One region of the uncultured Alteromonas sp. genome, then DNA from elsewhere that is predicted to be linked to it. Evidence: predicted binding sites of a transcription regulator. Region 1 holds the regulator's gene; each other region holds the start of a gene.

The links. Region 1 encodes sigma-54, which starts transcription at its own class of promoters, with help from an activator protein. Its sites were predicted from a motif close to GTTGGCACGNNNNTNGNNT; they were not measured.
Region 2: AAC006_RS08600 (DUF2726 domain-containing protein) is a predicted target of sigma-54. The motif match lies at 3,338-3,356, and genes of this name have one in related genera.
Region 3: AAC006_RS02740 (flagellar basal body rod protein FlgF) is a predicted target of sigma-54. The motif match lies at 4,772-4,790, and genes of this name have one in related genera.
Region 4: AAC006_RS19040 (EF-hand domain-containing protein) is a predicted target of sigma-54. The motif match lies at 1,237-1,255, and genes of this name have one in related genera.

What each region holds. Positions count from the first base shown of each region.
Region 1 covers NZ_CAXBMP010000003.1:183,128-190,964, reverse strand. The annotation lists gene lptC (LPS export ABC transporter periplasmic protein LptC) at 1-133, shown strand, start outside; gene lptA (lipopolysaccharide transport periplasmic protein LptA) at 102-665, shown strand; gene lptB (LPS export ABC transporter ATP-binding protein) at 668-1,393, shown strand; gene AAC006_RS03915 (RNA polymerase factor sigma-54) at 1,469-2,953, shown strand; gene hpf (ribosome hibernation promoting factor) at 2,983-3,270, shown strand; gene ptsN (PTS IIA-like nitrogen regulatory protein PtsN) at 3,279-3,722, shown strand; gene rapZ (RNase adapter RapZ) at 3,761-4,606, shown strand; gene AAC006_RS03895 (HPr family phosphocarrier protein) at 4,606-4,878, shown strand; gene mgtE (magnesium transporter) at 5,037-6,395, shown strand; gene AAC006_RS03885 (hypothetical protein) at 6,433-7,837, opposite strand, start outside.
Region 2 covers NZ_CAXBMP010000008.1:67,499-75,335, reverse strand. The annotation lists gene AAC006_RS08615 (cobalamin-binding protein) at 1-802, opposite strand, end outside; gene AAC006_RS08610 (cobalamin biosynthesis protein) at 804-1,772, opposite strand; gene AAC006_RS08605 (5'-methylthioadenosine/adenosylhomocysteine nucleosidase) at 1,779-2,477, opposite strand; gene AAC006_RS08600 (DUF2726 domain-containing protein) at 2,670-3,257, opposite strand; gene AAC006_RS08595 (hypothetical protein) at 3,401-3,796, opposite strand; gene AAC006_RS08590 (helix-turn-helix transcriptional regulator) at 3,942-4,166, opposite strand; gene AAC006_RS08585 (hypothetical protein) at 4,166-4,633, opposite strand; gene AAC006_RS08580 (FAD-dependent oxidoreductase) at 4,895-6,310, opposite strand; gene gltB (glutamate synthase large subunit) at 6,325-7,837, opposite strand, start outside.
Region 3 covers NZ_CAXBMP010000002.1:220,396-228,232, forward strand. The annotation lists gene flgK (flagellar hook-associated protein FlgK) at 1-361, opposite strand, end outside; gene flgJ (flagellar assembly peptidoglycan hydrolase FlgJ) at 379-1,329, opposite strand; gene AAC006_RS02725 (flagellar basal body P-ring protein FlgI) at 1,329-2,441, opposite strand; gene flgH (flagellar basal body L-ring protein FlgH) at 2,462-3,142, opposite strand; gene flgG (flagellar basal-body rod protein FlgG) at 3,154-3,942, opposite strand; gene AAC006_RS02740 (flagellar basal body rod protein FlgF) at 3,991-4,734, opposite strand; gene flgE (flagellar hook protein FlgE) at 4,862-6,238, opposite strand; gene flgD (flagellar hook assembly protein FlgD) at 6,253-6,942, opposite strand; gene flgC (flagellar basal body rod protein FlgC) at 6,974-7,396, opposite strand; gene flgB (flagellar basal body rod protein FlgB) at 7,399-7,830, opposite strand.
Region 4 covers NZ_CAXBMP010000036.1:9,504-17,340, reverse strand. The annotation lists gene AAC006_RS19045 (EAL domain-containing protein) at 1-1,028, shown strand, start outside; gene AAC006_RS19040 (EF-hand domain-containing protein) at 1,329-1,610, shown strand; gene AAC006_RS19035 (HAMP domain-containing sensor histidine kinase) at 1,714-3,111, shown strand; gene AAC006_RS19030 (hypothetical protein) at 3,113-3,697, shown strand; gene AAC006_RS19025 (sigma 54-interacting transcriptional regulator) at 3,700-5,040, shown strand; gene AAC006_RS19020 (GAF domain-containing protein) at 5,148-5,606, opposite strand; gene AAC006_RS19015 (DUF72 domain-containing protein) at 5,813-6,760, opposite strand; gene aspS (aspartate--tRNA ligase) at 6,923-7,837, shown strand, end outside.

The DNA.
Region 1 (7,837 bases):
GACATCTGATCAGCCCGTGGAAATACGTGGCTTACAATATGTGATTAACAGCAATGGGTTTAACGCTAATTTGCGTACCCAGGAATACGAGTTAATAGACCATGTACAAACCATTTATTCGCCTAGCCACTAAAGCATTAGCGACCAGCCTCGCTGTTAGCCTATTCGCTACTGTGGCTATAGCGGCTGAAAGCGACTTTAACAAACCGATTAAAGTTGACTCGAAATCGCAATTCGTTGACGGTAAAAACAAAACCTCATTGTTTAAAGATGATGTGCGGATTACTCAAGGTTCTTTGGTGATAAATGCCGATGAAGTTGAAGTGATTGCCAGCGAAGGTGATGGACGAGAGATATTCGTGGCTCGCGGCAAACCAGCCAGCTATTCGCAAAAACTTGAAGACGGTGCTCCTGTCACAGCGAAGGCCAATGAAATTCGCTATGAAGTAGTAAATCGAACTATTTCTTTACAAGGAAATGCTGAGCTACAGCAAGACACCAGTAAAGTACAAGGCGACAAGATTACCTTCGACATGGTCACTGAACAATTACTTGCAACAGGCGGCGAAGACGGCGAAGGTGGCAGAGTCACTACCGTATTTACCCCTGAGGCAATACGTAAAGCGTCATCGAATAACGAAGACGATAAGGCGGACGACAATTAATCATGGCAACGTTGAGCGCACAGAGCCTTGCAAAGGCGTATAAAGCACGTCAAGTGGTTCGCGATGTAAGCTTATCAGTATCGACGGGGCAAATCGTTGGATTACTCGGCCCGAATGGTGCCGGTAAAACGACTACCTTCTACATGATTGTTGGCTTAGTTCCTCTAGATAAGGGCAAAATCAGTATTGATGACAGCGAATTAACCCACGAGCCCATGCACGAACGTGCTCGCCGCGGTATTGGGTATTTGCCGCAAGAAGCCTCTATTTTTAGAAAATTGACGGTGTTTGAGAACATCATGGCTATCTTGCAAACCCGTAAAGGGTTAAGTTCATCAGAACAAGAACAAGAAGCCGATGCGCTACTTGATGAATTTAATATCAACCATATACGTAATAGTACGGGTATGAGTTTATCCGGTGGTGAACGCCGCCGAGTAGAAATCGCACGAGCATTAGCAGCCGATCCGCAATTTATTTTGCTTGATGAGCCATTTGCTGGTGTTGATCCTATATCGGTTAATGATATAAAGAAGATCATTCAACATCTTCGTGACAGAGGAATTGGAATCCTCATCACCGATCACAACGTAAGAGAAACACTGGATGTGTGTGAGAAAGCGTATATTGTGAGCCAAGGCGAACTCATCGCGCAAGGGACGGCAGAACAAGTTTTAAGTAATCAGAAAGTAAGGGATGTATACCTAGGAGAACAATTCAGGCTATAGTTACTGTAACCGAATTGTCATTTTCAGTTTTAAGCACGGGTATATTCACAACAAGAGTTTAAAAATAAGACGTAGATGAAACCATCTTTACAGCTAAAGTTCAGTCAACAACTTACCATGACACCGCAGTTGCAGCAGGCAATCAAGCTGCTGCAGTTGTCTACGCTCGACCTGCAACAAGAGATTCAGGAAGCACTTGACTCAAACCCTCTTTTAGAAGTTGAAGAAGGCGGTGATGACCACCCTGTTGAGAAAAACAACATGGACGGCGACGACCCTTCTGTAGAAGCTGCTCCTACTGCTTCTAGCGATTCATTAGAAGCTGGTGACGCGCTTGAAAAGAACGATCTTCCCGACGAGTTGCCAATCGACAGCACATGGGATGAGTATTACTCGGCCTCTTCTGCCCCCGCTCCTGGCCCATCGAATAATGATGACGACCAATTGTTTCAGGGTGAAACCACCGACAATATTCAAGACCATTTGCTTTGGCAGATGCGCTTAACCCCGTTTTCAGATACAGACCGCGCCATTGCTACCGCCATTATCGACTCAATTGATGAATCTGGTTACCTTAACGTACCCATTGAACAGATTTTAGAATCGGTAAACTCTGACGATGTTGAAGAGTTGGTAGAAATGGACGAAGTTGAATGTGTACTAAAACGTATTCAAATGTTCGACCCTATTGGTTCAGGTTCACGTACACCGCAAGAATGTTTGCTCGTGCAGCTTCGCCAGTTCTCAGACGATACGCCATGGCTTACCGAAGCCAGACAGCTTATTAATGAGTACTCAGACCTGCTGAGCAGCAAAGATTACCGTACGTTAATGCGCAAGAGTCGTTTGAAAGAAGATCAACTTCGTGAAGCCATGCGCTTATTGCAAACGTTGAATCCTCGTCCTGGCAGTGCATTAATTACCAAAGAACCCGAATACGTTATTCCTGATGTTTCGGTAAACAAAAAGAATGGCCGTTGGGTGGTGGAACTTAACCCCGATAGCCTGCCTAAATTAAGCGTAAATCAACAATACGCTGCCATGAGCCGACGCTCTAAAAATAGCAGCGATTCGCAATTTATTCGCTCGCATATGCAAGAAGCCAAGTGGTTTATAAAAAGCCTTGAGTCAAGAAACGACACCTTGATGAAAGTAGCAAACTGTATTGTGCAGCAACAAATGGGCTTTTTCGAGCACGGCCCAGAAATGATGAAACCAATGGTGCTAAATGATGTCGCAGAAATGGTAGATATGCATGAATCCACCATTTCACGAGTCACCACGCAAAAGTATATGCATACCCCTCGTGGCATTTTCGAGTTGAAATATTTCTTCTCTAGCCATGTAGCAACGGAATCTGGTGGTGAGTGTTCATCTACCGCTATTCGCGCACTAATTAAAAAGCTTGTGGCAGCGGAAACGCCCAGCAAGCCATTAAGCGATAGCAAGATTGCTCAATTGTTGGCCGAAAAAGGCATTAAAGTAGCCCGGCGAACAATAGCAAAATACCGGGAATCGTTATCGATTCCGCCGTCAAACCAACGCAAAAGCCTTATTTAAAGGCCTTGATAATTTAAGGAAGACGAAATATGCAAATCAACCTTACCGGTCATCATGTCGAAATTACTGATTCTTTGCGTAGCTATGTCGATACTAAGTTCAGCAAACTAGAGCGTCACTTTGATCACATATCTAATGTGCATGTCATCCTGAACGTCGAAAAACTCAATCAAAAAGCCGAAGCCACCATGCACCTTAGCGGCGCAGAAGTGTTTGCTTCATCTCATAATACAGACATGTATGCGGCGATAGACAGCATGATCGACAAACTCGACAGGCAAGTTATCAAGCATAAGGAAAAGCTGAAAAAGCACTAAATATTAGTATGGAAATTCAAGCCATAGTAAGTTTGGACCGCACCGAGTGTGCGGTTCAATGTAACAGTAAAAAACGTATTCTAGAGATTATTAGCGACATTGCTGCTAAAAATAATCCCGACATCGATCAGGCTAGTGTATTAAATAGTCTACTAACCCGTGAACGAATGGGGAGTACGGGTATTGGCAATGGTATTGCTCTGCCCCACGGTCGATTACCGGGCTTAGAACACGTTATCGCCATTATTGTAACCAGCAACCCTGCCATCGATTTTGATGCGCTTGACGATCAGCCCGTAGATATATTCTTTGCCCTATTAGTGCCAGAAGAGAAAACAGAAGGTCACTTACAAACACTCGCTACCGTGGCGGGTAAGCTAAGTGATAAAGAAACGGTGAAAGCCATTAGGCGGGCCTCCACCAGTGATGACATCATTACGGCTTTAAGCTAAAAAAGCACTGCACCATATTTTAAAAGGGAGAAATGCAGGTGAAACTGATTATTATCAGTGGTCGATCCGGTTCAGGAAAATCAGTTGCGCTACGTGCCCTTGAAGATTTAGGTTACTATTGCGTAGATAATATTCCGGTTAACCTTCTCCCTACTCTGACCCATACCGTGGTTGATGAATATGACCAAGTTGCGGTAAGTATCGATGTAAGAAACCTACCCAAAAATCCAGCGGACTTGGTAGAGATCTTAGATTACCTACCCTCATCGTGGTCTATGACCATTGTGTACATCGACGCGAGTGACGATGTACTGGTGAAGCGTTTCAGCGAAACCCGCCGATTACATCCGCTAGCTAAGCTCAACAAATCTTTATCTGAATCGATAAAAGCCGAATCAGACTTACTTGCGCCTATTGTTGAGCGCGCCGATTTGTATATTGATACGGATAAACTCACTATTCATCAACTCGCAGAGCTTATTCGCGAGCGAATTCTAGGCAAGAAAAGCTCTCGCCTAGTATTGGTGTTTGAATCGTTTGGCTTTAAGCACGGTATCCCCAAAGACGCCGACTATGTATTTGACGCCCGCTTTCTCCCCAACCCGCATTGGGAACCCGATTTAAAACACTTAACTGGCTTAGATGCCCCCGTAGAAGTATTTTTAGGTTCCCAGCCTGTTGTAACCAAATTTATTTGGCAAATTCAGAACCTAATCACTACATGGCTGCCACACTTAGAACGCAATAACCGTAGTTATGTCACCATTGCGATTGGTTGTACCGGCGGTCAGCACCGCTCAGTATTTATTGCTCAATCGTTAGCGAAAACCTTTGGCGAAATGCATCCCGATGTACAAATTCGCCACCGCGAGTTAAATCAGTAATGACAATCGAAAAAACACTTACCATAGTCAATAAATTGGGCTTACACGCCCGCGCTGCCACACAGTTGGTTCAATTAGCCAATCAATTTGACGCAAAAATAGTGTTGGTGAAGGGCGATAAGAAAGCCGATGCTAACAGTGTGCTGGGCTTAATGATGCTGGAAAGCCACCAATGTGAACAGGTAAACGTTGTGGTTGAAGGTAATGATGCCGAAGCGGCATTAAACGCCATTGAAACGTTAATTGAAGGCCGTTTCAACGAAGACGAATAATGCAGCTTCCAATACGACTGAGAAATTCTGCTAAAAGCCGTCTATAATTTCACCATACGGCTCGTAATTGTCTGTACCTACTGCGCTTTTGTCATGACAGCGTCATGGCAAGTGCGATATCCTACCATTATTGAAATTCCATTTTTTAGGCGAAAGCAGTGGCAGAAGCGCTGGTCTCAAAATACGTACAAAGCCAACTAAGGGCACTAAATGGCGCGTTGAATAATGGCCAATTTGTTTCTGTACGTAAGCTTCTGCTTGAATTACCCCCATCTGATGTTGCACACATTCTAGAATCTAGCCCCAGTCGTACTCGTGACGAGTTGTGGGAGCTTATCGATGGTGATTTCCATGGTGATATTTTAGAAGAACTCTCTGACGATGTACGTAACGGTATCATCACCAAAATGCTGCCTGCAAACGTGGTAGACGCGTTAGAAGAGATGGATACCGATGACTTAGCGGTTACCCTTAGTAGTCTGCCTGAGCCTGTATTACAGGACATTCTAGACTCTATGGATGCACAAGACAGGGTGCGTGCTGAACAGGCATTGTCTTACGGCGAAGAAACTGCCGGTTTCATTATGAATACCGACACCATCACACTTCGCCCTGATGTCACCATTGATGTGGTCCTTCGTTATATTCGCCTTAAAGGTGAATTACCTGAAAATACCGATACCTTTTATGTAGTAAACCGTACTGATAACTTAGTCGGTATTGTACCGGTAACGCGATTACTCACCGCTGAGACTGAAGCCAAAGTGTCTGATGTGATGGATGAAGAGTCTGAAGCGATTCCTGTGCATATGCCAGATGATGAAGTGGCGAGCTTATTCGAGCGCTATAACTGGCTATCGGCCCCCGTGGTTGATGAGAAACACCGCTTAGTCGGCCGAATTACCATTGATGACGTGGTAGATATTATTCGTGAGGACGCTGAGCACTCCATGATGAGTATGGCGGGTTTAGATGATGACGAAGATACTTTCGCCCCTGTGCTTCAAAGTACCAAACGACGCTCCGTTTGGTTGGCTGTAAACCTGGTTACCGCGCTAATGGCAGCCATGGTAAGTGATTTGTTTGAAGCAACGCTAAGCCAATTGGCCGTACTTGCCATATTGAACACCATAGTACCAAGCATGGGCGGTGTTGCCGGAAACCAAACCCTTACCTTGGTTATTCGTGGTATGGCACTGGGGCACGTTAATGCCAACAACTCCCGCTGGTTAATAAGCAAAGAGATATCTATTGGCTTCTTAAACGGTGCTATTTGGGCAATCTTAATTGCTTCGGTAATAGCGCTTTGGAAACAAGACTACATGTTAGGGATTATTATTGCCTTTGCCATGCTGGTTAACATGATAGCCGCAGCAATGGCAGGCGCTACTTTGCCGCTCATCATGAAGCGTTTGAAAATAGACCCTGCACTAGCAGGAAGCGTAATTCTGACCACCATCACTGATGTGGTGGGTATATTTGCATTTTTAGGTACTGCGACCCTGTTTTTAATGTAATGCCGCGACAATCGTGTAGGCGTTGTTCTAATGCTATTTAGCTTGGCATCATGATGAACGCCACCACATCGTTTTGATAATCACCGGTTGTTTTGTACTCTCTATACCCTTTAGACGCGGCAATACCAATTGCGTATTTCTTACCTTGGTAATTTGTAATTCGAGAGTCTTTCTCGCCGTTTTTTAAACCTAAAAGTGTGTCGTCTATCTCGATAACGTCCCCCACCTGCTGAGGGCTACCTTCGGTAGCAGAAATAATCATCCCATCACGCTGGCAAAACATGCCAAAACACCCGGTTACAGTATGCCCACTTTCATCTTTAGGTAGCGAGTCGTCTAACATTTCAGTGAATTGTGGCCCACTGTCAAACACAATTCCCATACCGCCAACTACGTTGTTTTGTTCTAAACTGGTGATTGATGCGTTGTAGATGTAGGTGTGCTTATTATCGTACTGCGCGCTAGGAACAAATTTCGACACGGAATATTTTTGTGAATCTGTACAACTCAACGCATCTATAGCGCCGCTCTGTGTATCGACTTTGTCTCCAATGACTGACGCATGGTCTTTGTTAGATACCGCGACAATAATGCCATTTTTGTCATAAACGTATAAATTGGTGTAAACCGTGTATAGGTCATTAATGTAACCAAGAATATTTGAAATTTCTTGCTGAGCATCAGGCCCTACGGTGGGAAGTTGCAAGTACTGTCGAAACACAGTGGTAAGCGCCCACCAGCGACAATCGTTCGCTCTCTCGTACAGATTTCTGTCCATAATATCTACTGCTAAGCTTGCGCAAAACCTTACGTCACCAAGCCGTGCGCTTATCACTGTAGATTGTAGGTTATCGATAGAGTCAGAAAAGATTAACGCGATACTCTCACCGGTCGATTTGATCTCAGAAAGTACAGGCATGAATTCAACAGCATTATTACGCGCTGCTGCAATAATGCCATTCAATACCACTAAACTCAGATCGTCATTGATTAACATCGACGTTTTGAATATTTGCTTTAAATCATCAGAAAAGAGTTGAGAATTGAGTAACTGACAAGAGTCTGTTTGAGGTTTTCCAGTTTCTTTTGAATGCTTAAAAGCATCGTTGAGTGGCGTCATAGCTACACCCTGCCAAGATAAACCTTTAAAACCTTGGTATCCCTTAGTTTCCGACGTTGTAGATATATAGCTTTTATTTTTTATGGTGATTAAATCAGGAGACCCACTGTTAGGTATTTTTTCACCCACTTTAAACTTTTGTGAATGGCTAGTTGCCATGACTTCTCTGCTTTCAGACAAAATCATAATACTACTGGCGGCACGTTCAGATTGTAAGTTGCTAAAAATTGACTGCATTTCATCGTCAAATTTGAAGCATAGACAAAGAACACCTAGTGCTTTGGCATCTTTTTCGTTACTTTCCTTAATGACACACGAATAA
Region 2 (7,837 bases), on a different contig from region 1:
TAATTAACCGCAGTGAGAACCTGCTGGTAATGTCTGGATTGACCACAATTAAGGGGGCTGACAAAAAGCGGCGGTGGGCACGCCAAAACTGTTCAAGATCGGACGTAGGCTGATTGCTTGCGGCCACCAAAGCAAAAGGCTGTCTAGATAGTACTTCTTGTACTGATACTTGGGGGTAATCGACTGGGCTGTCGGCAAATAGGGTTTGCGCACCACATACGTTAAGCAGTTTGTTCGGCCACGCATTGTCACCTATGGTCATTAGCGGCGATGTCCAAGAATAATAAAACACCTTGTTATTTGAAGGCGTGGCATACTCGGCTCTTAATGCTGCTAAATGGTGTAAAAACTCACTGGTGAGCGGATTGGCTTTTTCTTCTGTGTTAGTTGCTTTACCTAAACGCTTCAACTCACTGGCAATGTCTTCAACTTCGGTGATTTTGGCTCGAAACACCTTATAACCTAAGCTTTCTAAACGGTGTAAATCTTGCGGCTTATTACCCCCTTCCCACGCTAATATAAGGGTAGGTTGTAGCGCCATTATTTGTGTTAAATCTGCACCTTGATAGTCGGCTACTTTAGGTAATAGCTGTGCTTCTTTAGGAAAGTTACTGTAGTCGCTAACGCCAATTAAGTGCGCTTCTAAACCAAGGCTATAAACCCACTCGGTTAAATGAGGTGCAAGCGTAATAATACGCGGAGCTGACTCATTAGCTGAAGCACAATGAGGGGCTAGTACGAGTAGTAATGTAGTAGTTATTAACGCAATTTGCGTGCGCAGCTTGTGAAATACGCTTTTCACGTTAGAAGACCTCGCTTAGGGTTTGTGTTTGTACTGCGACTAATAACAAAAAGACACTCGCGATGGCGGTAACTACAGCCATGGCACCGACTATAGTGCGTTTGCTGCGTATCATATCTGAATACTTTACTTGCTCGGCACCACCCACGCGAGGGTAGCGGTACTTCCGACCATGATAAAATGCAGGGCCGCCTAATTGAAAGTTTTGTATTCCACCAAATAGCGCGAGCAACAGGGAGGTTTTATCTCGTGCTTTACTTCGTTTTACCGCTCGAATGCCTTTTACAGGATGAGTGAAAAGTAGCACTGCGACACACCCGAGTAGTGCAGGGGGAACTACTAACAAAGAAACAAGCTTTCTCACCGGTTTTGCAAAATGCACCATTTTAGGATTTCGATAGTGCCATTGCCATGAGGTGAGCAATAACAGACGGTAGGTGAGCGCTCCAATCGGGCCAGCCAACATAAAGTAAAAAATAACGCCGCAATATAGATATAAAAACTTAAGCCATAGCGATTCAATAGCCGCTTTCGCAATACCTACATCGGTTAATTGGGTGCATTCACGGGCGACTATGGTGTCTACCGTTTCTCTGGTAAGTACTTTTTTATTTTTACCTACCGTTTTTAAAATCTGACTGAATTGATGACGCTGATAGGCAAAGTCAAGCAAGGCGACCATGATCACGGCTTCGAAAAAAGCAGGGTATTGGGCCATGTATATGAGTATGGCAAGGCAAACGATTAAGGGCGCCAATAAAACAATGGCCGCCAATGAACCGGAGATATAATGTTGAGAACGGGAGTAGCTTAGAGAGGGGAGAACTTTAAACCCCATCTGCCTAACCAGATAACGCATAAGGGTAAGCGGGTGGCTGCTAAGCGGCCACCGCCAAACGGCATCTAAAACAACTGCCAACCATAATACCAGCACCGACTGATATGCTGATTGGGTCAGCAATGCTTCCATTTACCGTTACGCCAACGCTTTGGTCATAGCCATAACAAGCTGCGCTGAATGTTTTGCAGCAGTATCTAAATATTCTTTAAAACTGACCGTTGATGTCTTGCCTGCGATATCCGACAGCGAACGTATGACAAGAAACGGAACATCAAGCATGTGACAGGTTTGGGCTATCGCAGCACCTTCCATTTCAACCGCTTTCATATCAGGGAAACTTTCACGTAACGCTTCCACAGCTTCATCGGTACCGATAAACGAATCGCCAGTACAAATAAGGCCACTGGTAGATTGGATGTTTTCTAACTCGCCCCTCGCCGTTTTGGCAGCTTCAATTAGCGTATTGTCACAACGGTAGTCTTCAGGCATGCCAGCACATTGGCCAAGTTTGTAACCGAAATGGGTTAAATCCACGTCGTGATGGATAACGTGGGTGGCAATCACCAAGTCACCAATGTTTAAGCTTTTATCAAAGCCGCCAGCTGAACCTGTGTTTACTACAGCATCTGGCGCGTATTGTTCAATAAGTACCGTAGTGGCAAGTGCCGCTGCAACTTTTCCTATGCCGCATTTTACCAACACAACCTCAACATTATTAAGGGTGCCTTCATAAAAGGTTAAGTGTTTCCATGTGGTTTCTTTTAGGTTTGAAAGTGAAGCTTTAAGTAACGCAACTTCTTCGTCCATTGCGCCTAGAATGCCAATTTTTTTCATGCCAGTCTCTTTCATGTCAGTCTCTTTCACGTCATTAACGACTTAGTCAAATATGGGGGAAAGCAAAAATTGCTATAGATATGGTAATGAATTGTATAAGGAAATGAGGAAAACTGACAGGAAAAAGCCTTTGTCACCTGCTATTACAGCAATAATGGAGCGCAACAAAGGCTAGGGGGAAACAGTAATATTTTACGCAGCTGCCGCGCGGCTAGACCTTACTGGGCGAGTAGGGCGCTTGGTCGGTTCAGGGTTGTGCGTAGGAAGCTGCGACATTTTTTGTTGAATTCTTCTATAAGGAATAAGCTTATTTTCAAGGCATTCACGAATATCGTCTACAGTATAACCCGACTTAACCTTAATTCGCGCATGAGGAACACCGGCAGCATCTAATGCGCCAGAAACAAACCAATCACGCTGAGTTTTGTAACCCTCTTTCCCTTGGTTATGCACAAGGTCGATAGCTAATATGGGGCTCATGTCCTGTTTGTCGACCAAGATAAAATCAAGTTGGCGCGAAGAGGCTCTAGAAATAGCTTGGCTGGCCGTTTTCTTGTTGGCCGATTGCCTTACTGACACTATGTCGCTTAAGCGTACACGGCAAATGATACGAAACTCTCGCCCCATTGCTTGTTCAATAAGGTTTAAAAAAGAGTGTTCTACAGGAGTGAAAAGCTGTGGCTTTCGGCGAAAAGGAAACGCTACGCCACCATCTGATAATTTTATGGCGCCTAATGCCACCACGATAAGTAACATCATTAAAATAATTGCCAGTTCCATCATATTCCTCGCATATCAACGTGTAATGCGCGTCATTTAAATGACGCTTTTTTTGACACCACTGTGGTTCTTTACTGAAATTGCAAAGGCAGTGCCACATTGAACGAGGAGAGTAACTAGTCGGAAATAAAATTTATGGAAGGTTATGGCTTACTAATGATGAGTACATCAACTTGCGTGCCCACATTATCCGGGGAGACCACAATACGAACCGAATCATCTGTTGCTGCAAGCATGGTGCGTTGGTTGACCGCAGGTTTTCTGACAAATTGCGGATAGGCATTTTGATAGAAGGCGATAACCTCTTTAGGCGCGTGCTTAGTAAAATAGACCAAACTCGCAGGCAAGCTATCGTCGAATTGCTGACACTGGCGAGCATTAGCCATTAGCGAGACGTCAAAAAAGGAGGCAGGGCAAGACCGAACAACAGGTTCATCTAATGAACTGTCGGTGGACACCGTATCGGCAAACGCGTGGCTCGCCATTGCTAGCCCGCTAAGTAAAACTATATTAATGCTTTTACGTAAACCACTTGTCATTATTCTTGTTAACCATTAATCACTCTTTGTATCGATAATAATGGGCTAACTATATAAGAGCAATAGGTAAATAGTTGCACAAGGTATGTTCATAACGTGATGGGTATAAGGTGAAAATAATTTGAGAACCGGGTTCTCAATCCCATCACTCCTTCACTTTCGAATACTGAAACACCTCATTAAATGGCTTATCAAATACCAAGGCAATTTTGAACGCCACTTCAAGAGATGGTGAGTATTTTCCTTTCTCAATCGCCATAATGGTTTGGCGTGTAACACCCACTTTTGACGCGAGTTCCTGCTGCGTCATTTCATCGACAAGAAAGCGCAAGGTTCTTATATTGTTAGTTATTGAATAATGTTCAGCCATTAACTTTCTTTCCGGCAATAGTAAATCTCAGTACCAAAGCGGGTTACCTCCGATAACCAAAAAATAAGGACTAACTTTAGCTCAATAGGCGCAAGAGCATAATTGGTGTAGCTATTTTGCGCGTCAAAATCGATGTTACTGTTGATCATTTGTTGTATCACGCAGCTCACAATACCTACTGACAGTACCCAATAACCCGCATTATTCGCGGTAAGTCGATGATAACGCTCTCGTTCATCTTCAGGGGTATTGGCATCTTCTTGCTGGCTCATGGCTAACGCAACATGTAACGCTACCTCTAAGATAATGAAGGCAATAGTAATTCGCATGATGAGGGCGGTGGTGACATCTAGGCTAGTATTTGGTTGCAAAAACATAAGTGTATATACGCTATCTCCATAAATAGAGGCGATCACCGCAGATACTAAAAAAGACACCCACAAACTTTTCTCTCTGAACGAAATCATTATCTTTCTCCATGCCCTAGTAATGGTGGTTAAATTTTACTTTGTGTACGTTAAATTTAACTCAATGTTAAATATATTGTACATGGGTGCTTGTAGAAAGCTAGCGGAAGGTTGTTACAAAGTATGTTGTAGAAGAAGGTTCCCTGAGCGGATTTCTTTACAGCTTTAGATATACTGGCCACAAAAAAGCTCGCCTAAGCGAGCTTTTAAATAGATTACATACAACGAGGTACGGTTAACGTGCTGTTTTACACGTGGTTATTAAACGCCAATGTAATCCATGATACCGTCAGCGGCTTTTCTGCCTTCGTCGATAGCGGTAACCACAAGGTCACTACCACGTACCATATCACCGCCCGCAAAGATTTTAGGGTGCGATGTTTGGAAAGCAAACTTACCAGCAGCAGGAGCGCGTACGCGGCCTTTTTCATCTAGCATAATGCCGAACTCAGCAAACCAAGGGGCAGGACTAGGTTGGAAACCAAACGCGATAATAATTGCATCAGCTTCAACTACGTGCTCAGAACCTTCAATTTCAACTGGGCGACGACGCCCGTTAATATCTGGTGGACCCATCTCGGTTTTTACGAATTTAACACCGCAAGCATTTCCTTCGCTATCAACAGCAATGTCTAAAGGTTGAATGTTGAACATAAATTCAACCCCTTCTTCTTTTGCGTTAACTACTTCTCGGCGAGAACCAGGCATGCTTTCTTCGTCACGACGATAAGCACAAATAACGCGGTCGGCTTCTTGACGAATAGACGTACGTACACAGTCCATGGTGGTATCACCACCACCAAGAACCACTACGCGTTTGCCTTTCATATCAACAAAGTCGGTTTCGTCTTTTTCAAGACCCATCACGCGGTTTGTATTTGAGATAAGGAAGGGCAGAGCATCGTGAACACCGTGTACATGTTCATTTTCAAAGCCGCCTTGCATCGATTTATACGTACCCATGCCTAAGAACACGGCGTCGTAATCATCTAACAGTTTTTGCATTTCAATGTCTTTACCAATTTCAGTGTTAAGTACAAACTCAACACCCATGTCGGTAAAGATTTCGCGTCGAAGCTTAATTACATCTTTTTCAAGCTTAAACGATGGAATACCGAAGGTTAGCAAGCCACCAATTTCTTCGTACTTGTCGAATACTACGGGCTTAACACCGTTACGCACAAGAATATCGGCACACGCTAGGCCTGCTGGGCCTGCACCTACAATAGCGACTTTCTTATCTGTCCAAACTACGTCAGACATATCTGGGCGCCAGCCCATTTTAAACGCGGTATCGGTAATGTATTTTTCAATACTACCAATGGTTACCGCGCCGAAGTCGTCATTTAGGGTACATGCACCTTCGCACAGTCTGTCTTGAGGACAAACGCGGCCACATACTTCTGGCAAACTATTGGTTTTGTGCGACAACTCAGCCGCCTCAATAATACGACCTTCATTGGCAAGGTCTAACCATTGAGGAATGTAGTTGTGTACCGGGCACTTCCATTCACAATACGGGTTACCGCAGTCCAAGCAGCGATCTGCTTGGCCTTCGGTTTGTGACTGACTTAACGGCTGATAAATTTCAGCGAACTCGTGTTTACGCACCATGATCGGTTTTTTCGGCGGATCGATACGTTCAACATCGACAAACTGGTATACGTTCTTTGCCATAAACTTTTCTCCTCCTACTGAGCCTGGATGCGCAATTCTGCGCTTGAACGACTGATGTGACCTAATAGGTTTTTCACATCACTGGTCTTCGGCTTAATAAGCTTAAAGCGTTTCAGCGTTGCCGCGAAATCGGTTAGCAAGCCTAACGAATGGTCGCTGCCGGTTTCTTCGTAATGCTGATTAATAAGACCACGTAAGTGCTCTACTAAAATCGCTTTACCGTCAACAGGCATAATCTCAATAAGGTCTTGGTTTACACGGTTATCTAGGTCGTCGTTGTCGTCCATAAGGTACGCAAAACCACCTGTCATACCGGCACCGAAGTTCACGCCTACAGGGCCAAGTACAGCAACGATACCACCAGTCATGTATTCACAACCGTTGTCACCAATACCTTCAACTACCGCAATAGCACCTGAGTTACGTACACCAAAACGCTCACCGGCACGGCCTGCAGCAAATAATTTACCGCCAGTTGCACCGTATAAGCAGGTATTACCCATAATGGCACTTTCATGCGCATTGTAAGTCATGTTTCTTGGTGGATGAATAACAAGCTTACCGCCAGTCATTCCTTTACCTACGTAATCGTTTGCGTCACCTTCAAGGTGCATGTGTAAACCGCCAGCATTCCATACGCCAAAACTTTGGCCGGCAGTACCGGTAAGATTCACTTTAATCGGTGTATCTTCAAAGTCGTGGTTACCATGGTGCTTAGCAATTTCACCCGATAACAAAGCACCTACCGAACGGTCGGTGTTGCGAACAGGGTATTTCAATTCAAGAGACTCGCCGTCAACAACCGCTTGTTGCGCGTCTTTAAGCATTTGTGCGTTTAGCACACCTTTATCAACGGGTTCATTGGTGGTTTGTGAACAGAATAAACGGGTATGTTCACCTGCTTTCGGTCTTACCAACAATGGCGTTAAATCAAGGCGGTTTTGCTTCGCAGTCACACCGTCTATCACTTTTAATAGCTCAGTACGGCCAACAAGGTCGTCAAACTTGGTCACGCCAAGGGCTGCCATAATTTCACGTACTTCTTGGGCAATAAACTTAAAGTAGTTCATAACCATGTCTGGCAAACCAATGAAGTGGTCGTCACGAAGCTTTTGATCTTGTGTTGCTACACCGGTTGCACAGTTGTTCAAGTGACAAATACGTAAGTATTTACACCCTAACGCCACCATGGGACCAGTACCAAAACCGAAGCTTTCAGCACCTAAAATACCCGCTTTCACTACGTCTAAACCTGTTTTAAGGCCGCCGTCAGTTTGAACGCGTACTTTATGGCGAAGGCCGTTTTCAATGAGCGCTTGCTGTGTTTCAGATAAACCTAATTCGAACGGGCTTCCAGCATATTTAACCGACGTAAGTGGGCTTGCGCCTGTACCGCCATCGTAGCCTGATACCGTAATAAGATCTGCATAGGCTTTTGCTACACCGGTAGCAATAGTTCCTACACCAGGTTCAGACACTAACTTCACTGAAATAAGTGCAGTTGGGTTCACCTGTTTCAAATCGAAA
Region 3 (7,837 bases), on a different contig from region 1:
CTAAGTTTGTGGGGTCGTCTGAGGCAGTTTGTACCGCTGCAAAATAGTCACTAATGCCTTTAGATAAAGAGTTTGCCTCACTGGCTAAAAGGGTATCAATCGCTGAAGTTTTGGAAGAAAAAGCCTCTAGCTCACCTACCGAAGTTATATCGCGGCGAAGCTGGTTTTGCGCAAATACATTTATAATTCGCTCTGTATTTCCGATTTCAACACCGAATACATCACTGTTAACCAGCTCGGTGCGTTCACGTACGTACCCAGGCGTATTTACATTGGCAATATTATTACTGGTAGTTTGTAAAAGCTTACTACTGGCGTTTACACCACTGGTGGCTAGGGAAAATAAATCAACTGCGCTCATATATTAAACCCCTCTTCTTACGGCATTAAGCCGTTAAGCCTATCGCTGTGGTAAACCGCCATGATTTTACTGGCGTAGTTAGGATCCGTAGCATATCCAGCGCTTTGTAGTTCTCGCGTATAACTGTGTGCATCTGAGGCTCGTTCCACCGCTTGCTGATAACGGGGCTGAGTGGTAATAAAACGACCGTAGTCATTAACCGCCTCTTCCAATGACGCATAAGAACGAAAAGCTGCTTTTTGCTTTTGTGGAATACCGCTATTAAATTCAAGTGTGTCGACAACCGCTTGCTCGCCTTCCCACTTCGAGTTCGCTTTAATACCAAAAAGATTGTGCGAACTTTCACCGTCGGCATTGTGAATAACGAACTTACCCCAACCTGTTTCGACCGCAGCCTGCGCGATAATGGCTTTAGCATCCATACCGTACTTTTCAGCCACTTGTTCAGCGTAGGGGCGCAGAGTTTCAACAAAATCTTCAGGGGTATCGAACATGCTGTCTTTTGCGGCTGATTTCACCCCTTTAGATTCAGAAGCGAGCACGGTTTCTTGCGCTTGCTCTACAGCGACAACACGGTCGCGGTTCAACGAATTCAAGTTACCATCACTACGAATAACGCTGGCAGGTAAATAACTGTCTTCGGATTGGCCCATTTGTTTAACGATAATGTCAGCCAACCCCATACCGCCACCTGCCGTTAAATCGGTTGCAAGCTGTTGGTCGTGCATGTCGCGATAAAATTTAACTTGTTGAGAATTGAACGGGCTGTCTTCATCTGCTAGGGCGTCTTGCGCTTTACGCATCGACTTCAGCATCATTTGCACAAATATGGCTTCAAATTGTTCAGCCGCTTCTTGCAATACACTTTCATCACCCGAAGCAATGGCCTCGCGCATTTTATTAATACTGCCAAGATCGTGAACATTGCGTGCCATATCAAGCTGATTTTTTGAGCTGAATGCTTCCATTAGATGATCACCAATTCACCATGTAACGCACCGGCCTGCCTTAATGCTTCTAAAATCGCCATTAAATCACCAGGTGCAGCACCCACTTCATTAACCGCTCGCACTAGCTGATCAAGTGTCACTCCCGGTTCAAAAGAAAACATGCGACTGTCTGATAAATCCACATCTACAATCGACTGTGTCGTTACCACCGTTTCACCATCTGCAAACGCATTAGGTTGGGTAACTTGTTGGTTTTCTGAAATTGTCACCGTTAATCCACCATGGGTAATAGCGGCTGGCAGTAGACGCACGTCTCGACCAATCACAATCGTACCGGTACGACTATTGATGACAACCCGCGCAGGCGCATCAGCCGGCGTGAATTCAAAATTTTCTAGTGTGGCCAAAAAGCCCACTCGCTGACCAACATCTCGTGGCGCTGATACACGTACTGACGCGGCATCAATGGGCGTTGCTATGGAATACCCTTTTTCTGGCTGTGCGCCTAATCGCTCATTAATCACATCAGCTAATGCCTTTGCTGTTGAAAAATCAGGGTAATGCAAGTTCAGTGTTAATGAATCGCCATTGGCAAAACCGCTTGGTACGGTTTGCTCAACCATGGCACCATTTGGAATACGACCAACAGTAGGCGTATTCACCACAATTCGCGAACCATCGCCACCTTGAGCACCAAAGCCACTCACTACCAAGCTACCTTGCGCTACTGCATACACTTTGCCATCTACCCCGCGAAGAAACGTTTGTAGAAGCGTGCCGCCTTGCAAACTACTCGCTTCACCTACTGACGACACGGTAATATCAATGGTTTGCCCTGGCTTAGTAAAAGCCGGCAATTCTGCGTGAACAGCCACGGCTGCCACGTTCTTAATTTTCGGTTTGGTGTTGGAGTCTAAGCTAATACCGAAGTTACTTAACATGGTACGGAAGCTTTGCTCGGTGAAAGGACTTTGCTCGCCGGTGCCAGGTAAACCTACCACTAGACCATAACCTACTAATTGGTTACTTCTCACCCCTTGGATACTTGCCAAGTCTTTGATGCGTTGTGCATTAGCATTGTTAGACAACACCAATGTTAATGCGATAAGTACCACTGAAAACAAACGCATAATGATTCTCCTAGCCCCGCTTAAAGCGGCCACCATGATGATGTGAAAAACTTCGTTAGCCAGCCTTTCTCTTGCGCACTGGCAAATGAGCCCGTTCCGCTGTACTGAATTCTGGCGTTGGCGATTTTGGTCGATAGCACTTCATTTTCGGGGCTAATGTCAGATAAGCGAATAATGCCCGTTAAACGAATATATTCATCGCCATGATTTAAGGTAAGCCACTTTTCGCCGCGAATAACCAAATTGTCATTGGGCAGCACTTCCACTACGGTGACCGAGATATTTCCCGATAAACTATTGCTTTGATTTGTTGCGGCATCACCTGCGAAGTCGTTTGAAGAACTAACGCCAAGCTGAACAGATTGGCCGCCAATATTTAACGCTTGCCCGCCTAATCCGGTGATTGTATCTAAATCAACCGTGGTGTCTTTTGATGTAGATGTACCCGCTGATTTACTCGCGTTGGTATTTTCACTTAACGTAATGGTAATAATGTCGCCAACCCGTCTAGCCGTCATATCTGAGTATAAGCTATTAGCCATATAAGAGCGGAACAGCGAACCATCTTCTACAATCTTCTCGCGAGGATAATCAGGTACCACTGGGGCAAACGACGGGTCGTTTGCTTGAACCGGTGGCTGGTTAGTGCTTGCACAACCTGCCATTATTGTCACTGAAAGAAAGAGTCCGAGAATTCGCATAACATTACTCACTAAAGTTGCTGAATGACTTGCCCAAGCATCTGATCCACCGACGAAATCACTTTCGAGTTCATCTCGTACAAACGTTGACTTTCAATCAAATTAACCAGCTCTTCGGTCACATTCACGTTACTGGTTTCTAGCGTACCTTGTGCAATAGTGCCTATACCTTGAAGGCCTGGCACACCTTGAATAGGTGCGCCACTTGATGCGGTTTCAACGTAGAGGTTCTGTCCTATAGGCTGAAGGCCAGTTGGGTTAATGAAGTCTGATAGGTTCATTTGGCCAAGCACTTGCGGCTCGGCTTGACCACGAATTGACACGCTAATTTCACCGTCTTGTGAAATGGTAATTTGCTGCGCATCCTCTGGAATTGCCACTTCAGGTTGGAGTAAAAAACCCGCGCCAGAAGTCACTATCTGACCTTGATCGTTCATTGAAAACTGACCATTTCTTGAGTAGGCAATGGTGCCGTCAGGCTGCAATATTTCAAAATAACCGCGCCCCTGAATAGACATATCTAACGCATTATCCGTGGTTAGCAAGTTGCCTTGGGTATGTGCTTTTTGTGTTGATACCACCTTTGAACCAGAACCTAACATAAGGCCAGAAGGTAATTCGGTATCAGCTGATGAGCGGCCACCAGGTTGGTTTATATTCTGATAAAGCAAATCTTCAAAAATTGCTCTGTCTTTTTTAAAGCCTACCGTTGATGCGTTAGCCAGGTTGTTCGATACCACCGCGACATCTGTTTGTGCGGCATCAAGACCTGTTTTACTTATCCACAATGCTGGGTGCATGGCGACCTCCTAACCTTTAAAGTTCGTATAACAAAATTGTTAACTATTCTATAGAATGCGCAGTAATTGGTTGCCGCGAGCATCTAGCTCATCAGCTTGCTTCATCATCTTCACTTGAAGCTCATAGTGGCGCTGAAGGCTTATCATATTGACCATTTCGTCAACGGCATTCACGTTCGAGCCTTCCAACATGCCAGACATTACTTTCACACCAGCACTTGCTGGGGCTACCGTGCCGTCTTCCATTCTAAATAAACCATCAGTGCCTCGTTCCATATCGGCATAGTTCGGCTTAACCAGTTTCAACCGGCCAACATCTTCAATTACATTTTCTGGCGCGCCAAGCTGTCTCATTGACAACGTGCCGTCCATACCGATATCTAAATTATCTAGCGGCACAGGAAGGAAAATTGGACCGTTATCGCCTAAAACGGGGCGATTGTGCACATCTGTCAAAATACCGTCGTCACCAAGCTTAAAGTTACCGTCACGAGAATAGGCTTCTTGCCCATTGTCATCTTGAACGGCAAACCAGCCATCGCCTTGTATCGCAACGTCTAAATCACGACCCGTTTGAATCATAGGACCTGATTCATAGTTGTTTGACGGACTTTCGGTCATTGAAAAAACGCGAGACGGCAAACCTTCGCCGTAGGCAGGCATTGACCTTGCCTGTTCTAACTGAGCTCTAAACCCAGTTGTTTGCGCGTTAGCCAAGTTATTGGCACGAAGCCCAGTACCTAAAAGGTCTTGAGATGCACCACTGGCAGCAATGTAGAGAAGTTTGTCCATGACTGACTTTTGACTCTGGTTAAACCATATACAGGTTTTGCAATCCCAGTGCCAACATGCACAAATAGAAGTGGATACAAAAAAACCGCAACTAAAGTTGCGGTTTTTGCTAGTTAAACGTCAATGTTTATCGGATGTTCAGGATAGTCTGGTTAAGCGAGTTATTCACTTCGAGTGCTCGAGAGTTAGCCTGGAAGTTCCGCTGTGCAATAATCATATCGATAAGCTCAGTGGTTAGGTTAACGTTGGCTTGTTCAAGGGCTGATGAGTTAATTTCACCGAAAGTCCCCGTCGTCGCTTCACCCGCCAATGCTTCACCAGATAGGATACTTTCTTTCCACTCAGTGCTGCTTTGCTGCGTTAAGCCCTGCTCATTAGCAAATCTCACTAAGGCCACACGCACGATAGGTTCTGACGTACCGTTTGAGAACGTCGCTCGAACCAAGCCGTCTGGGCCAATATCAATACCCGTCAAACGACCAACAGGCAAACCATCTTGCTCTAATGACGTCACTTCGAATGCTGATGCGTATTGCGTAGGTTCCACCGTGGTAGCATTTGAAGGGTCTAAGTTAAAATCGATCCCTATTTGTTGAGTCGCATCCGCCCCATTTGATAATGCAGAACCTAGCGCTTCAGTCGTTAACTTGTAATCGGTAGTTTGAATGCCATCTGGTGATTCAATACCAATAAAGTCACCACCTTGAGAAAACACAAGCTTAGCTGCTGTAACGCCGTTACCCGTGTTAGTACCCAGCGAGTTTACCGCTGTAGTTGGATCGGAATCAGTACCGGTAGAATTCACTAAATCAGTAAGTTGATCGTCTACCGCTGTCGCCACATACCATTCATTGTCTGCCGCCACATCTTTAACGAAGTAATAAGTCATCACGTGGCTGTCGCCTAGTGAGTCATAAACCGTTACCGAGGTTGCCGCGTTGTAGGTAAGTGGATCTTGTGGATCAAATGCGGCTGGATCTAACCCCTGCTCACTAGCAGGTAAGTTCATACGGATATCAACTTCTGAGGTTTGTGCTGGAGAACCTGATGAATCTGGGATTTGCACTGGCTCTGTAGTACTCAATGCAACCGATGAACTGGTAGAGTCTGAATTAACAGGGAAACCTAAAAGTAAGTCGCCGTTACTGTTAACCACGTAGTTGTCGTCATCTAACTTGAATTGACCGGCACGGGTAAACGAGAAGTCTCGTGAGGTTTCATCAGGCACGGTGGCAAAGAAACCATTCCCAGTAATCGCCAAATCAAGTGCAGTATTGGTGAACTGCAAGCTACCTTGCGAAAACTGCTGGGCCACATCTTGTGTCAAAACACCGTCGCCCACTTTGGTTTTACTTCCAGCCAATAGTGATGTGGCGTACACGTCGCCGAATTCAGCGCGAGACTCTTTAAAGCCAACCGTATTTACGTTTGCGATGTTATTCGCGGTTACATCTAAATCTTTTTGTGCGGCAGCTACGCCACTTAGTGCAATATTAAAAGACATGCTTCTTTCTCCTGCTAACTGCCGATTTGAATAACGTCATCAAGACTAATGCTGACTTCGCCATCTAAATTTAAAATTACGCCCTGACCACTGCCGGCCAAACTAACACTTCCTACATGACGGTTAATGGCAGTATTCAATTGAACGCCTTCACCGTTTAATTCGCCTGTAGCGCTAATTACGTAGTCACCCGCTGGCATATCGTTGCCTTGAGTATCCTTGCCATCCCATTCAAATTGAATGTTGCCAGCGGCTTGTGTGCCAGCATCAATGGTCTTAATCACTTCACCGTATTGATTTTCAACAGTGATCGTCATGTTTTGTACACTTTGCTCATTGACCACAACACCCGATACGCCTGCAGCGTCGCTAGACATGTGCCCTACGTTGCCCTGCACCAATACGTTCTGACCTATCAAGCTAGATGCTTGTAATGCCTGGTTAGATGTCATCGAGGCGGCGAATGACTCAAATTTATCATTCAACTGAGAAATACCATCAGCCATAGTGAATGACGTCATTTGCGCCACCATCTGATCGTTATCTACGGGTTTAGTAGGATCCTGATTCGCTAATTGCTCGGTTAACATGGCAAAAAAGTCTTCTTGCGAAAGCTGTTGCTCTGTTCCATCGACAACCGGAACCGTCTCTTCTTGCCAGTAGAGTTCGTTGTTCAGGCCAGTAGTGTTGTTAATTGTGGTCACAGTATTTTCCTCACATTACCTACGCGGCAACTTATTGCCCTTGCCCTAGCTGCAGAACCCGACGAAATATCTTTTTCGTGGTATCTGCAACCTGAACGTTGGTTTCATAGGCTTTTGATGCCGACATCATATTTGCCATTTCTTCCACGATGTTGACGTTAGGCTTATAGATATAACCCTCTTCGTCAGCCATTGGGTTATGCGGAGCATACTCCACTTGCAATGGCGCATCGCTTTCTACAATTCCCTTAACTTCAACACCCACACCCTTGCTTTGGTCGCCCATGGCGCGCTGCAACTCAGCGGCAAACACTGGGTGTCTTGCACGATACGTTTCGTCATAACTACTGCTTACCGAATTCGCGTTAGCAATGTTACTAGCGGTGGTGTTTAAACGAACATTTTCAGCTTCCATACCGGTACTGGAAATTGACATCACATTAAATAAGCTCATGATTACTGGCCTCCAGAACTAAGGGCTTTTTTCATACCTTTAACTTTACCGTTAATAAACTCAAGTGTGGCTTGGTAACGTAAACCGTTATCTAAAAAGCGGTTACGTTCTGCCTGTACTTCAACCGTATTGCCGTCTCCGGTATCCGGTTGAGTGGGTATGCGGTATTGCATTTCAAAATTTGATGCAACCGACGATACATCGCCACCTATGTGTTTATCGTGAGTTCTTACTAAGCTTCCACCGCCCAATTTGTGCTGCCCATCTTGGGCGCTCATGGCTGACTCCATCGCTTTATTAAAGTCGATGTCTTTCGCCTTATAACCAGGGGTATTGGCGTTCGCTAGGTTTCCAGAGATGACTTCCATCCTGTCGGTGCGTATTGCTAACGCCGACTGATGAAACCCGACTAACTTGTCGAGATTTATGGCCATATTGAAA
Region 4 (7,837 bases), on a different contig from region 1:
ATACCACTCTTGAAAATATGGCCATTCGATTAATTGATGCCTTTACCAGTCCTTTTGAATTACGAGGATTATCATTGTCTGTCGGCGTTAGTGTGGGCGTAGCGCGAGCCATAGACGCCGACTACGATTTAAGCGAATTAATGAGCAACGCAGACCTTGCCATGTACCGCTCTAAAGCTAAAGGGCGTGGCAGCTTTACCATATTTACACCTGATATGGTGGAATCACATAAGCGTAAATTCCATTTAGCTAATGCCATAGAGCAAGGGCTAAAGAATGATGAGTTTATGGTGTACTACCAAGTTAAAGTCGATCAAAAAGGGAAGGTTATCGGCTTAGAGGGGCTTCTTAGATGGCAACACCCCGAATATGGCTTGGTCAGCCCGAATGAATTTATACCCATCGCGGAACAAGGCGGCAAGATATCTGCCATTACGCGCTGGGTCATTGAAAAAGTCTGTATTGATCTGCCCAAATTAAGAGAATGGCTTCCCCATCGTTTTCGCGTGTCAGTGAATCTATCAGGGCACGATCTTCGTGATAGCAACCTGTTTGATAATATCTATGAGATTTTTACGCGCTACGATGTAAACCCTGAATATGTAGAATTCGAGGTAACCGAGTCTGCTTACTTAGAGAACTTTGCGTCTTCAAATAAATTCTTTAAGCGCATGAGCAACATGGGATGCGCCATTGCCCTTGACGACTTCGGTACGGGTTATTCTTCACTAAGTTATTTGACCCAAATAAGTATCGATACCCTAAAAATTGATAAGCAATTTGTACATGAGTTAGAAACATCAGACAGAAGCCGTTTGGTAACGGGCGCTATTATCGATTTGGCCAAACGTCTTTCACTGTCTGTATGTGCTGAAGGTATTGAGAATGAAACACAGTGGCATTATTTGATTGATCACGGTTGTGACTACATTCAAGGATTTATGTTTAGCAAACCTATTCCTATGGATGAGCTTGTTCAATCACCTAAACAATTTTACATCGGTAATACAGACAATAGTGAAGCCTAGGTAGGCATTCAATGCCAATGCATTTCTTTTTTTAAGGGAGTTAAATAGGCTATTCTAACAGGCTGTTTTTGCAACCTATTTGACGCTTTATTGGGTTGTTGGATACATTTACAGGAGTTTGTGTAACTGTGTCTGTTTCTAGATACATCGAACAGGAGACTAGTCAGTTTATTTTCTGTAAGTGTATGATATATAGTTTAATTGTATTTTTGGCTCAATTTTAGCTTATCTAATCAGAGTTAACAGCGTTATCGAAGTTAGTTTAAGGGAATTATAAACAAGCAGTAATGCGGAGGATTCATGATGAAACGACTAGAGAAGGTTTTTCTGATTTTAATGACTATCACGGCGATACAGACTATTTCGGTAGTTGAAGCGCATGCGTCACCTGCGAAAACGTTAATGCAGCAGCTAGATACTAATAAAGACGGTTTGATATCACTAAAAGAAGCGGTTCGTCACACCGAACTATTGCGTAATTTCGGGTTAATTGACGACAATGAAGATGGCAAATTAACCGAAGACGAATTAGCAAAAAGTAAACTGACACCGGGAAATGCAAAATCTGCCGTTAGTAAATAGCGGCAGTCAGCGAGCAAAATAAATAAAAGCCTAGCAGATGCGCCTGCCGGTACTTGTTTGAAGGAATACCACTCTGATTGAGAAATTTTCATTTGGTGAACGGCTGGTTCAGCTAGGCTCATTACGTCAACTAACGCTAGGTAGCTTCGTGCTGGCGTTAATTCCATTAATTGCGCTGTTGTGGCAAAGTCAAAGTGACTTAGCTAAAGTGGGGCAAATGACCACGCTGGAAACCCGGTATGTGGTTGATGTTGTGGGCGATATGCAGCGCCTGGATGGTGCTGTTGTTGATTTAGAGCGAAGTATTCGCCAATACGCCGTTATTCGCACCGAAAAAGTTGCCACCTTATCCGATAATGCACTCGATCAATTTGCCGTGGCTGCTGATAATCTTTGCCAAGCCTTATCTGTTCAGAGAACCTGCGAGAGGTTGTCAGAACAATTAGGCGACCTTTCTGATTACCGCATAATTGAAGATCAACTCCTACTTAATGCGTATCTAGCTAACGTCTCACGAAGTGTTTCACAACTTCGAGGCGACGTGGAACTTGCTATTTCCGAACGGGTCAAAGTGCAGCAAGATGACTTAAACGCGATGCAAGCAAAGCAGGCGTGGTCTACGGCGATGTTGGTAAGTGTTTCTTTGCTGCTTATCCTATTAGGAAGCCAACTGATTGTTAATCCAGTCAATAAACTAAAGCAAATAATACGCATAGTGGCTCATCAACAAGGTGATCTTCCCCCTTTGTCTCGCCAAGCTCCGCGAGAGTTAATAGATGTGGAGAAAGATCTGCATTGGCTGTACGATCGCCTTGGTCAATTGGAACATATACGCACAGCATTGTTGCGGCATGCTGCTCACGAGTTGAAAACACCGTTAGCCAGCATTAAAGAAGGATGTAGTTTATTATCGGAAAATGTTGTGGGCGATTTAAATGATCCTCAACGTGAAATATTGTCGCTTCTTAGCGCAAGTACGCAAAGATTGAACACACTAATCGAAAAATTACTCGATTATAATTTGTTATTACAGCAAGCTCAGCCCGACATTGTTAAAACTGATGCGAAGAAGTTGGTTGATGCATGTTTGGGTGATTACGCACTGGCGTTACAAGAACGTGAAGTGACGGTATCGGTAGAAAGCAGTCATATTTGGACTGACGAAGAGTTATTCCGACGAATACTCGACAATTTGGTGTCTAACGCAGTAGCTCATGGTGCTGTAGGGCGACCCATCAATGTACATATATATTTAGATAATAACTTTGCTATATTGGACGTTGCAAATCGGGGCAAGCGGATTGCCAAAGAGTCGGTTGCAACACTGTTTGAACCTTTCACCCGTGGCGCAGAGCCGAGAAATGACAACGTTATAGGCACAGGATTAGGTTTATCGATTGTTGCGGATTGTGCGCGACTGATGCATGGCGACGTGCAAGTTGTCGATGTTGATTATGCTGATGTGTGCTTTAGGGTGACGATTCCTCAACAGGAAAAATAAAATGAGAATAAGTTGTATGATACTGGCCCTGACGATGATGTCGGGTTGCAGTGTGTTGTCTAAGCAGCCAATCGAACAGAAAATTGAAGTTTCTCCACCCCAGATCGTTGAAGTGGCTGTAGATGACGATATTTGCCTGTTCACTTCAGAACCTGAAAATTTTGATTACAATTGCGACATGGCTTACTGGTTGGAAGTTTGGCTTGAAGCTGATGCTACGCCTTGGATTGAACGCAAAGCGCAATTGACAGCGCTTGGTCAATCGAAAAAAGACAAAATTCACGCTTACCTTTTATCCTTATCCAGCGATACCCCGTATCAAGACAGGCTACGAGCCCAACTTTCTATAGATGATTTAATGCCTGAATTTACCGACGCTGCCGCGTTGGTTATTGACGTTGTGGTAAGTAACCCAAACAAACAATTAATGGAACTTGAGTCTGCGTTGAGTGTATTAAGCAAAGAAAACACCCTTCGAGGTCAAGAATTACAAAAGCTGTATGCTGAGCTTAAAGCTCAGCAGAAAAAACTAGAAGAACTACTCCAAATTGAAGCAACACTTATGGATAAAAACAGGAACAACTAACAATGAATGAAAGTAGCAAGAACAAACCCCATTTATTGTTGGTTGATGATGATAAAAGTTTACTTCGCCTTTTAACCATTCGTTTAGAAGGTGAAGGTTATCAAGTTACTGCGGTTGAAGATGGTAATGCGGCGTTAAGAAAGCTTCAAAATGATGCTTTTGACGTGGTTCTCAGTGATTTGCGCATGCCTGGCCTTGACGGGTTAAGTTTATTTGAAGAAATCATGGGTATTCGAAAAGATATTCCCGTTATTTTAATGACCGCCCACGGTACTATTTCGGACGCGGTTGCGGCTACTCAGCGTGGCGTATTTGGTTTTCTTCCAAAGCCTGTTGATCATGATGAACTTCGTACCTTGTTACAAAAAGCATTAAGTCAGTCACAAGCGGCTCAGCCCGGTGAATGGGCGAAAAGTATTGTTACTCGCTCTCAAGATATGCTTAATGTACTTGATCAAGCGTACCGGATTGCACAACGAGAAGTCAGTGTACTCATTAGCGGAGCAAGTGGTACAGGTAAAGAATTACTTGCCAATGCCATGCATCAGGCAAGCGACCGACGTGACAAGCCGTTTGTTGCCATTAACTGTGGCGCACTGCCAGAAAACTTACTTGAATCAGAGTTATTCGGACACGCTAAAGGTGCTTTTACTGGTGCGGTAGCTGCTCACCCAGGTTTATTTCGAGAAGCCGATGGCGGTACTTTATTTTTAGATGAAATTGGTGATATGCCAATGACACTACAAGTAAAACTATTACGTGCATTACAAGAGCGTCAAATTAGGCCTGTAGGCAGCAGTAAGCATGTAGATATCGATGTTCGTATTATCTCGGCAACGCATAAAGATTTGCTCAAAGAAATGGAAGAGGGCACTTTCAGGGAAGACTTATATTACCGTTTAAATGTGGTGAACTTAAAGCTTCCATCGTTGAAAGCGCGTAGCGAAGATATTCCATTACTCGCTCGTTCATTGTTACAGCAAAGTGCTCAGCGTCATGGTGTGAACGTGAGCCAGTTTTCAGACGATGCAATGCAGTTGTTAGTGAAATCATCTTGGCCAGGAAACGTGCGTCAATTGGTGAACGTGGTAGAGCAATGTGTTGCGTTAACACAAACTCCAGTAGTGCCTCTGCATCTTGTAGAGCAAGCACTATCAGCCACTAAGCAAAGTTGGCCAACGCTGACCGAAGCCCGCGATGCCTTCGAACAACAGTACTTGAACAAGCTTTTGAAAATGACGGATGGAAACGTGACCCGTGCAGCTGAGCTAGCCGGTCGTAACCGAACCGATATGCATAAGTTAATGAAGAAGCATGACTTAGATGCAGGAGACTTTCGCTAGTACGATCTGCACTGGAAGTATCTTTGAAGCGTAAAAGCTGCCACCCAATGTGGCAGCTTTTTCATTTAGATTAGTGGGCTTTTATAGCCTTGTCAGCGATTGTTAATCTACCATTGATTCTCATTAATGATGGTTTCCGCTTTCTTGGCCATCTCTTTTAACATAAGAATTTCTTCAGCAGAAAACTCTCTCGGTTCATCATGAATAACACATAAGGTGCCAAGCTCGTACCCATCGGTTGAACGAAGAATAGCGCCTGCATAAGAGCGAATGTAAGGCTCACCTTTAACCAAGGGGCCGCCTGCAAAACGGCTGTCTTTTGTTGCGTCGGTCACAATCAAATATTCTTCTTCCGCTATCGCGTAAGTGCAAAATGAAATATTGCGCGGTGTTTCTGACACATCTAAACACTGGCGAGACTTAAACCATTGTCTGTCTTCGGCAATTAAGCTCACCAAACAAATTTTGCATTTAAAATATTCTTGGGTTGCTTTGGTAACGGCATCTAGCTGTGCGTCGGGTTTGGTGTCTAGAATATTTAAATTTTCTAGGGCTTTTAATCGCAAGGTTTCGCGATCAAGCGTTGATTATTCCATTAATTATTTCACTTAAATAAAAAGTTACTATTGAGACTGTCTCAATAACTTTCATCTTATAGTAAGGTAAGAATAAGCACTAGTTAATATTCTTAATTTATAGTGCACGGCTTTGCTATTTTAAAGAGGTAAAACAGCAGCATTTTTAAAGAAATTTATGTGCATCAGAATGCATGCTAAAACAAGGCGTTTTGGCTCGGCTGTTGTTTAATGGCAAGGTTAGGAATTGCCGTATCACCATGCTTTTGGTTGTACAAATCAATAAACTGCTGCGCCAACCACGGGGCATCTTTGTTATCGGGTCGATGACAAAAGAAATACGGGCTTTTTCCTTCTAGCCGCCATTGATGAATTTTATTTACCCAAGGCGTTAAGCACGCAATATTATCTTCGTCTGTATCATTTCCTACAAAACGAACGACGGGGTTATTCGCGGTGGCAATCACATTCACCGGCACTCTAGGTTTTTTATGTCGTACCTCACTTAATAGCGCACTGTTGCTCGCCCTTGTATTAGCCCCTGTATCTAGCCTTGAAACAGGGCCGGTAAACAAGGCGCGAGTATCCATAATAATACGGTTAGCGTTGTGCTCAATTAACAGTTGATTCAATTTCTTTTCTTCATCGCCCTTACCAAAAAAAGCCAAATGCCTGACTTCAACCGCAACGGTAATGTGGCGTGGTAAATGGTGTAAAAACGCAGCCAGCCTTTCTAGTTTTTCAGGGCCAAAGCTTGCAGGAAGTTGCAGCAGCATCACACCGAGTTTGTGCTTGAGTGGCGCAAGAATTTGTAATTGCTCATTTACTTCATCTTCACAGTGCAATAATTGATGAACGTGGGTAATTTGTTGGTTAAATTTGAAGGTAAACGAAAAATCGCTTCCTACTGATTGCTCCCAGCGTGCTACCGCATCAGAATGGGGGAGAGAATAAAAGGTCGTATTTCCCTCAACCGTATTACACTCATTAGCGTAATGAACCAGTTGATTGTCACTTTTCGGGTAATTAGCAAACCAAGTTTTAGGCCAATGACTATGCTGCCACTGCGGCAAGCCAATAAATACCTTGGGTAGCGCCGAAGAAGTTGATAATTTAGTTACTGCAGGATTGTTTGTATTTGTCATTGGGCTTTACTGCGCATTTGTTTATACTATGCGACCTTAATTTAACACATAGTGCATGATGGCAAGGGGCGCGATCGCCTCATTGTAGAGTAATGGCAAGCAGGTTCAAGGGTTTGCCTTCCATCGTGTAACGCAAGATAAGAATATCAGGGGTCAACGACCATGCGCACAGATTACTGTGGGAACATCGATTCATCATACATTGGGCAAGAAATCACCCTATGTGGTTGGGTAAACAAACGCCGTGATTTAGGTGGCGTTATCTTCATCGACTTACGAGACCGCGAAGGTATCGTTCAAGTGGTATTCGACCCTGATTTACCAGAGGTATTAAGCGTAGCGAATAAACTTCGCGGTGAATTCTGCGTGAAGCTTACCGGTAAAGTACGTGCTCGCCCTGAAGGCCAAATTAATAAAGACATGCGTACCGGCGAAATTGAGATTTTGGGCACAGGCCTAGAAATCATCAATCGCTCTGATGCGCTGCCACTTGATTGGAATCAAGAGAACTCTGAAGAGCAGCGTTTACGCTACCGGTACCTTGATTTGCGTCGCCCTGTTATGAGCCAACGCTTACAGTTTCGCGCGAAAGTAACCGGTGCAGTACGTCGTTTCTTAGAAGGCGAAGGCTTTTTAGATATTGAAACCCCTATTTTGACCAAAGCGACACCTGAAGGTGCTCGCGATTACTTGGTGCCTAGCCGTACCCATAAAGGCGAGTTCTTTGCATTACCGCAATCGCCACAGTTGTTTAAGCAATTGCTGATGATGTCTGGCATGGACAGATACTATCAAATCGTAAAATGCTTCCGTGATGAAGATTTACGTGCCGATCGCCAACCTGAATTTACCCAAATCGATATCGAAACCACGTTTTTAGATGCCGATGGCGTAATGGCTATTACTGAAAGCATGATCCGCGACTTATTCAACACCATGTTGAACGTAGATTTAGGCGATTTCCCACGCATGACTTACGCAGAAGCAATGAAGCGTTTTGGTAGCGATAAGCCAGATTTACGTAACCCGCTAGAGCTTACCGATATTGCTGACTTACTTGAAACTGTTGAATTTAAA